DNA from 2 places in the Pseudoalteromonas sp. TP27 genome. Region 1 is predicted to be linked to the other one. Evidence: predicted binding sites of a transcription regulator. Region 1 holds the regulator's gene; the other holds the start of a gene.

Region 1 (4,489 bases):
CCGCGACCACTAGTTTTAACTAGTTACACAGTGTGACATTAATTCTGAGCAATAAAAAAGCCTGCAAATGCAGGCTTTTTTGTTATTCTACTTTGGCTATTACGCCATGAAATCAACACCTTCTTTGATGTCTTTTTTCAGTGTTTCAAGCATGTCATTTTTTGCTTTTGTTTCAAATGCGCTTAGTTCGCCATAAGAAAGAATTTCTTCTACGCCGTTTTTACCTAAACGTACTGGGTGTGCAAAGTACTCTGCATCGCCATTTTCAACAGCAACGTAAGCGTAATCTACAACGTCTTCACCCTGTAGGCCTTTAACTAAAGACATACAAAAACGAGCAGCAGCTGCGCCCATTGATAATGTAGCTGAACCGCCACCGGCTTTAGCATTTACAACTTCAGTTCCCGCATTTTGGATACGTGGAGTAAGTGCAGCAACTTCTTCATCAGTGAAAGAAACACCTTCAACCTGAGAAAGTAGAGGAAGAATAGTTGTTCCTGAGTGACCGCCAATTACTGGTACTTTAACAGTTGCTACGTCTACGCCTTTAAGTTCAGCAACAAATGCTTCTGAACGAATAACGTCAAGCGTAGTAATACCGAATACACGTTTAGCGTCGTAAGTACCTGCTTTTTTAAATACTTCAGCAACAATTGGAACTGTGCCGTTTACTGGGTTAGTAATAATACCTACTAACGCTTTAGGACAGCTAGCAACAATGCCTTCTGCTAACGTTTTGATGATGCCAGCATTTACATTAAATAAATCAGCACGATCCATACCTGGTTTACGTGGCATACCCGCTGGGATAAGAACGATATCAGAGCCTTCAAGCGCTTTGTTTAATTCATCTGCGCCAAAACCTGCTACTTTAACATCTGTTGGGATGTGAGAAAGGTCAACCGCAACACCTGGTACTACTGGTGCAACATCATAAAGTGATAATTCAGAGCCAGCTGGTAAGCCTGTTTTTAATAATAAAGACAACGCTTGGCCGATACCGCCTGCAGCACCTAATACAGCAACTTTCATTGGAATTCTCCGTAATTTGAGGTAGGAAACATTTGTGGCTCTTAAGATAATGAAATTAGCGACTAAAAACAAATTTATCCTGTCTATTTCAAGTATATTTTCGACCATAGTCGTAAACTTTTGTGATTTAACGCATCAAACTGGCAAGTTAACTAAACAACTGCTGCATAATTATTCATTATTGTGTAGAATTTACGGCATAAATAACAAAAACGAATGAAGACTATGCAACCACAAGATAAACAAGAAGCACTAGTAAAAGCATTTAAATCGCTTTTAAAAGAAGAAAACTTTGGCTCTCAAGGCGAAATAGTTGATGCGTTAAAAGATCAAGGCTTTGACAACATTAGCCAAAGTAAAGTGTCACGCATGTTAAGTAAATTTGGCGCTGTACGCACACGTAATGCTAAACAAGAAATGGTTTACTGCTTACCAGCTGAAATGGGTGTACCTACGGCCAAGAGCCCGTTACGCCAATTAGTAATCGACATTATGCACAACGAAATGATGATCATCATTCGTACCAGCCCTGGTGCGGCTCAGCTTATTGCGCGCTTATTAGATTCATTAGGTAAAGCAGATGGCGTACTAGGCACAATTGCAGGCGACGATACTATTTTTATCGCCCCAGCTAAAATATCTGAAATAGACGTAACGCTTGAACGTGTTCGCATTTTATTTGATACGGTTTAATAACTAAATTAGTAAACTAAATCTGTTTTAAAAACCCGACTGAAGGTGCAAAAAAAGCAGAACCCATATCGGCTTGAGTAAAATCAAGCCAGTGGTCGTAACAATCTCCTTCCCCTAAACGGCTATTAAGTACTTTTTCAAATGCAGTACCCGTACAAGCACATGTAATTAATAACATTCCCTGCTCATATACATCGCCATAAGGCATGCTTTGATTTAATAGTAGCGGTTGGCCGTCTTCGTCTTTTAGCTCACTTCGCGAAGCATGGCTGGTTTCAATCGCGGGGGTAATTAGTGTGTTATCAAGGCGCGTACGCCCCATTATTTGTTCTTGCTCACTCAATGATAAATGCTGCCACATAGTTAAGTCATGCTTATAACGCTGAACATGAATATAACTCCCCTGATCTTCAAAATTGCCAGGGTTACTAATTAAAGCCGTAGCGCGCTTTTTTCTTCCATGCGCGGTGTCGCCACCATAAATAAAACCGTTAAAATCACGACCATCTAAAAAGCGAAAGTTACGAATTTGCTCCACCAGCTCAACATCGGGGGCAAATAGTTTTAAAATTTGCAGCGCAAATAAATGGTTAACGTCTTCACGGTCAGAGCGAATTTGCACAAATAAATCGCACGGTTGTACGCTCATTTGGTGATCGCTGTGGTTTATATTAGGAAAGCTCTGTAATTCGCTTGGGATGTATTCAGGGAGGATATGCGGCCAATACTGGGCACCAATAGCAACCATACAAGAGAGCATTGATTCTGAAAATTGATCGCTAAACTCTTCTTCAATAGCGCTTACTTGTTTTAACTTTGCGCGAAGTGATTCATCTTGACCATCAAACACATTAAAAAATAAGTGCAAACCGTGTAAGTTTGCTTCAGCACAAATCCCTGATTGCGCTTGCGCCATTGTTATTCCTTAGTTTTACAGATAAAAACACAGCGAATAACAAATTAATTACGATTCGAAAAAATTCACCGTGTGAGGTTTTATTTTTATTATAACCTGTTCATTATTTTCAAATGACTGGCCATATTGTGCAGCAACTTCAATTTCTTGTTCATCAATAACAAGCGAATAAACATACGCCGAACCAATAAAGCGACGACTTATGATTGTAGCTCGCTTGCTGAACTTGTCACTCTGGTTATCTGCCACTAATTCTATTTGATGAGGGCGCACATATATAAGCCCTACGCTTACGTTATGCTTACTCTCAACATAAGATTCGACTAAACCAAATGGTGTTCTGTATTCAGTTGCGGTTAACACTTCTGCGCTTAAGTATATGCCCTGACCCAGAAACTCTGCAACCTCCTTTGAACATGGCGCTGCAAAAAGCTGCTCAGGCGTGCCTTGTTGCTCAATTTTACCGCGATGCATAATGGCAAGTGTATCTGAAAAGGCAAACGCCTCTTCTTTTGAGTGTGTAACAAACACAGCAGATACCTGAGTTGCCTTTATAATTCGGCGGATATCGGCAATTAATTCAAAGCGTACTTGTGTGTCGATATTTGAAAAGGGCTCATCAAGTAGCAATAAACTAGGCTTATAAGCTAATGCACGAGCAATAGCTACGCGCTGCTGTTGACCACCCGATAACTGATGCGGGAACCTGTCGGCACAGCCAATTAAATGCACAAGCTTAAGCATTTCATCAACGCGTTGCTGCTTTTGAGCTTTACTCATTTTACTAAGCCCAAATGCGATATTATTTGCTACCGTTAAATGCGGAAACAACGCATAATCTTGAAACATCATGCCGATGTTGCGATGCTCTGGCGAGACAAACGATTGCTCATCACTCACTAATTTACCGTCTATAAAAATAGACCCTTGCTTGGCTTCAATTAAACCTGCAATCGCTTTTAATGTGGTCGTTTTGCCGCATCCACTCGCACCAAGTAAGCATACTATTTCATCTTTACCTACCGTTAAATCTAAATCGTGAATAACCTGTGTACCGTTATAGTGATAGCTCACGCCTTGTAAAATTAAACTACTCATTTAACTACGCTGCTCCATAGAACGATTAATAAAATACAAAGGAATAAACCCAACAATAACAATAAATAATGCCGATATTGAAGCAAGCTCTAATTGCTCGTCACTCACATACTGAAATACATGAGTAGCTAAGCTTTCAAAATTAAACGGTCTGAGCAATAACGCAGCCGGCAGTTCTTTCATACACTCAATAAATACCAATAATGCAGCAGTAAGCAATCCTCTTCGCAGTAAAGGTAGGTGCACTAAACGCAGCGTTTGCCCTTGGCTTTTACCCATTGATTGGCTTGCCATATCAAGTGATGGGCTAATACGTAAAAAACTCGACTCAATTGCTCCGTGTGCAATGGCGTAAAACCTAACAATATAAGCAATAATAATAGTAAGAATGCTACCTGTAAGCAGTAAGCCAATATCTAAATTATACCTCTCTAGCACGGTATTAATGGTGTTTTCTAATAATGTAAGAGGTAATAAAACCGCAATAGCGAGTACTGTTCCAGGCAACGCATATCCTGTGCTTGCTAAACGCCCTGGAATAAGCGGATATGTTTGCTTTGCCACGCGCTGATAAAACACAACAAAAATACTTAGCGTAATCGTTATTAGGCTCACAACCCCTGCCACTTTTAAACTTTGCCAAGCGTAACTAAAAAACTCTACATTCCATGCTTTATCAAAGTAGGTAATGGCGTAATTTATAAGTACTGCAATAGGAATTACAAACGCGATAAGTAAAATAAAGCTGCA
Region 2 (4,489 bases), on a different contig from region 1:
TTGGCGTTTCACAGGCACTTACTTTCGGCATTTTGCTCATTTAAAGGATCACCTTGATATTAATACCAACCTGCATAAATCTTTGATCAATTTAACGAATTAAATTGCACTATAACGTCGTTAAAAATTTTTTATTTACGACTGCATGGATGCAGGAGGTAGGAGGTAGGAGGTAGAGCAATGCAGGGAGCAATTGCCGAGAACAACTAGATACAAAAATTTTTGCCTAGTTCTAGCGTAATTTTCTTAACGTTAAATAGACCCCATATATAAGCAGATTGGTATAAGCCCCAGTGAGACGCTGCGCTCTGCATCTCTAGGTGATTTCGGTATATGATGCTTTGCATAACTACCTATATACAACTTATGTGTTATCACCTTCTCAGACCTGCTTGAATAAATATTTTGACAAACGAAATAGTGCTTTAATTGAATGAGTTTTAACCCACGCAGCACATCAGATCTTACCGCTTTACTGTAGTTTTTTATTTTTTGTACCTTTTATGTAATAAAATTCACGGCGTTAATTTTAAGTTAACACTGTGAAATTTAGATAAGCAATGTTGCTTGTCATTTGTGTAAATGGGAAAAAAATGAAAAATATTAATTATGAACACGTAAGAATAACAAGTGTACAACCTCTACCGAACTATTACTCATACTGGCCACAACATGTAACCCAAGATATTTTGCAGGGAAGCTGGAGTAAAGTAGATATCAATGAGCATATTAACTTAGCTGAATGGCAACATTACCTAGAAGACTTACCGAGAGATACTTATGTTGACGCGCGGTGGAAAAGGATGTCGTGGATTTACTTGGATCAATCAGGCGAAATTAATACCCTTGATGATTGTCCTATGGCGCAAGGTGGAAGCTATAATGATGCACAAACAATGGCAGACAAATTACGGTATTATCCGGCTTTAGATAGAGGGTTTTTAGCGCGAAATGATGTGCAATCATTTATAAAAGCATGGGCTGCGCTTTGGGGTATTAATCCCGAAGAGCCAATTTTAATGCAGATAAATGGCATAAAAGGAGCGCAGTCGATTGACCCTCTTCAAGGTCAAGGAATTCATCAAGATGGTAGTCAGTTTTTAAGCATACTGGTGGTAAGCAGGGAGAATGTAACTGGAGGGGAGAATACGCTTTATGAGGATAAAGCCGGTCAGCGAAAAATAACCCACACAACCTTAGTACCGGGTGAAATTATGCACATTAGAGATAATGAAGTATTTCATAATGTATCATCTATAGAGCCTCTAAAAGATGATATCCCTTTTGAACGGTTTGTTATTATCATAAATTGCCGTTTTAACGACGCTTTCCAAAATAAGATATTACGTCAATATTTCCCAGATGTCGTGCTTAATCAAGTTAGTTAAAAAGTTAGTTAAGTTGGCTGGTAACGCTAAGCCAACGATTTGCTAAACAGTGTATTTCTATTAATAGGGATACACTGTTTAAATAGTATATTGGTCATGTGAATAATATCTCAACTTAGATTAATGTAGTAAATAAAAATTCATTATTAATAGATTAAAAATGCCGCAAATTATAGTAACTATACTCATCATCATCAAAATAGAGGGAGGTTAAACCTAAAATTTACAAAAAGAGAATAAAACTATCTAAATGTAACTGAATAGCTTACCTGTAATTGAATACTTATTCACTGAAGCCCGGATTTACGTTTACGTAAGCTGTCGCTGTAAGGTCTCGTGTTTTTTACAGTCTGTTAAACTTGACACCAGTGTCATGAAAAAATAGCGGTTGAAATAACGCTAAATGTTAAAAATAATGATAAAAAGAAATCTTGCTATGAAGTGAGAAATATTCAAGAATGTGAATATGTATTCAAAGTGCTATTGACTCTATTTAAGATAGAGGCTAGTTTTGTCCGTCTGTTAGCAAATCGTCGAGCAGTTCATCCACGCTAACAGTGCAGCAAGGGGAGGGGTCTATGTTATACGACTCAAAGTTAGAAAAAGAAAATTGTGGCTTTGGCTTAATAGCCCAAGTTAATGGTCAAGCTAGTCATAGGCTTATTCGTACTGCTATTACGGGGCTTGATCGCATGCAGCACCGTGGTGGTATATCTGCCGATGGTAAAACAGGTGATGGCTGTGGTTTATTATTACAAAAACCAGATAGCTTTTTCCGTGCTATAGCTAGTGAACATAATTGGCACTTAGGCAAAAACTACGCAGTAGGTATGATTTTTTTAAATTCAGACCCTGTTTTAGCGCAAGCTGCAAAACAAATACTTAGCGAAGAATTAGAAAAAGAAACGTTAAATATTTTAGGTTGGCGCGTTGTGCCAACCGACCCATCAATGCTCGGTCCTATTGCTGTACAGCAATTACCAGGTTTTGAACAAATTTTTGTTAGCGCGCCAGAAGGTTGGCGTTCTAAAGACTTAGAGCGTCGCTTATATGTAGCACGCCGCCGCGCTGAGAAGCGTATTGTTGATGACGAAGCTTTCTATATCGCAAGTCTATCTGGTTTGGTAACTATCTATAAAGGCTTAATGATGCCTGCAGATTTACCAAATTTTTACCTAGATTTAGCTGATATTCGTATGACGAGTGCGATTTGTGTTTTCCATCAGCGCTTTTCTACTAATACTCAGCCGCGTTGGCCTTTAGCTCAACCTTTCCGCTATTTAGCACACAATGGTGAAATTAATACTATTGAAGGTAACCGACAGTGGGCACGTGCACGTTCATATAAGTTTGCGTCACCGCTTATTCCTGATTTACAAAGCGCAGCGCCGTTTGTAAACGAAACCGGCTCTGATTCATCAAGCCTAGATAATATGCTTGAGCTATTTTTAGCTGGTGGCATGGATTTATTCCGCGCTATGCGTATGCTCGTACCACCGGCATGGCAGAAAAACCGTGCAATGGACGACGATTTACGTGCATTTTACGACTTTAACTCTATGCATATGGAACCATGGGATGGCCCGGCAGGTATTGTTATGTCGGATGGTCGTTTTGCGGCGTGTAACCTTGACCGTAATGGATTGCGCCCAGCGCGTTATGTAATTACACAAGATGGCTTTATTACGCTTGCATCAGAAGTGGGTATTTGGGATTACACTGCCGATGAAGTCGTTGAAAAAGGCCGTGTTGGTCCAGGTGAATTATTAGTTATTGATACTAAGCTTGGCAAAATTTGGCACTCAGATGAAATCGATCAAGATTTAAAGTCTCGCCATCCTTACAAGTCATGGCTTGAGGAGAACGTTAAGCGTTTAGTTCCATTTGAAGAGCTGACTGAACAAGACGCCGGTAATCGCTCATTTGATGACGAAACGTTAGTTAAATATCAAAAAATGTTTGGTTATACCAACGAAGAACTTGATAGCGTTATTCGTGTAATGGGTGAAAATGGCCAAGAAGCAACCGGCTCAATGGGTGATGACACGCCATTTGCAGTGCTTAGTGAAGGGCATCGTTCGCTTTATGATTACTTCCGCCAAAAATTTGCACAAGTAACAAATCCACCTATCGATCCACTGCGTGAAAACCATGTAATGTCGCTTGCTACATGTATTGGTAGTGAACAAAACGTATTTAACGAAACAACAGGCCACGCTAAGCGTCTACAGTTCGATACACCAATTTTAATGTACGCAGACATGCAGCAGCTATTAAATGCTGATGAAGCGCATTACAGCTACTGTAAAATTGATATTACCTACACAGTTGAAGAAGGTTTAGAAAACGCGGTCACGCGTATTTGTGACCAAGCACAAGAAAAAGCAGCCGCTGGCTGTATTATGCTTATTTTAACTGACCGTAACTTTGATGAAGTAAATTTACCAATTCCAGCAGCTATGGCTGTAGGTGCTGTACAAAAACGTTTAGTTGATAACAACCTTCGTTGTGAATCAAACGTTATCATTGAAACCGGTAGCGTACGTGATGCACATCAGTTTGCTGTGTTATTAGGTTTTGGTGCTACAGCAATTTACCCATACCTAGCGTATGAGTCGCTTGTTGCGATGAGCGACAGCAAAATTATTAATAAATCGTACTGCGAGGTGACTCTTGCTTACCGTAAAGCCATTAATAAAGGCTTATACAAAATCATGTCTAAAATGGGCATAAGTACGGTTGCATCATATCGTTGTTCAATGTTGTTTGAAGCGGTTGGTTTATCTGACGCTATTGTTGAAATGTGCTTTAAAGGTGTTGCAAGTCGTATACAAGGTGCATGTTTTACCGACTTTGATGACGATCAACAAAGTTTGCATAAACTTGCTTTAAGCAAACGTAAATTATTAAGCCACGGCGGCTTGTTTAAGTACGTACATGGTGGCGAGTATCATGCTTATAATCCAGATGTAATCCAAACCCTGCAAAAAGCAGTTCGTTCTGGTGAATATAGAGATTACAGTGAATATGCAAAACTTGTTAATACGCGTCCTATTGCCACTTTACGTGACATGCTTGCGCTTAAAATTCCAGAGCAAGGC

What was found. The regulator ArgR, encoded in region 1, controls arginine synthesis, uptake and breakdown. The targets are predictions, from matches to a motif close to ANTGAATANNTATTCANT.
Region 2: gltB (glutamate synthase large subunit) is a predicted target of ArgR. The motif match lies at 1,848-1,865, and genes of this name have one in related genera.

Annotation. Positions count from the first base shown of each region.
Region 1 covers NZ_JARDAK010000002.1:324,870-329,358, forward strand. Annotated here, with positions in the region: gene ispB (octaprenyl diphosphate synthase) at 1-13, shown strand, start outside; gene mdh (malate dehydrogenase) at 100-1,032, opposite strand; gene argR (transcriptional regulator ArgR) at 1,258-1,725, shown strand; gene PX700_RS03780 (Dyp-type peroxidase) at 1,742-2,641, opposite strand; gene PX700_RS03785 (ABC transporter ATP-binding protein) at 2,690-3,739, opposite strand; gene PX700_RS03790 (ABC transporter permease) at 3,740-4,489, opposite strand, start outside.
Region 2 covers NZ_JARDAK010000001.1:352,450-356,938, reverse strand. Annotated here, with positions in the region: gene PX700_RS01565 (2OG-Fe dioxygenase family protein) at 594-1,388, shown strand; gene gltB (glutamate synthase large subunit) at 1,967-4,489, shown strand, end outside.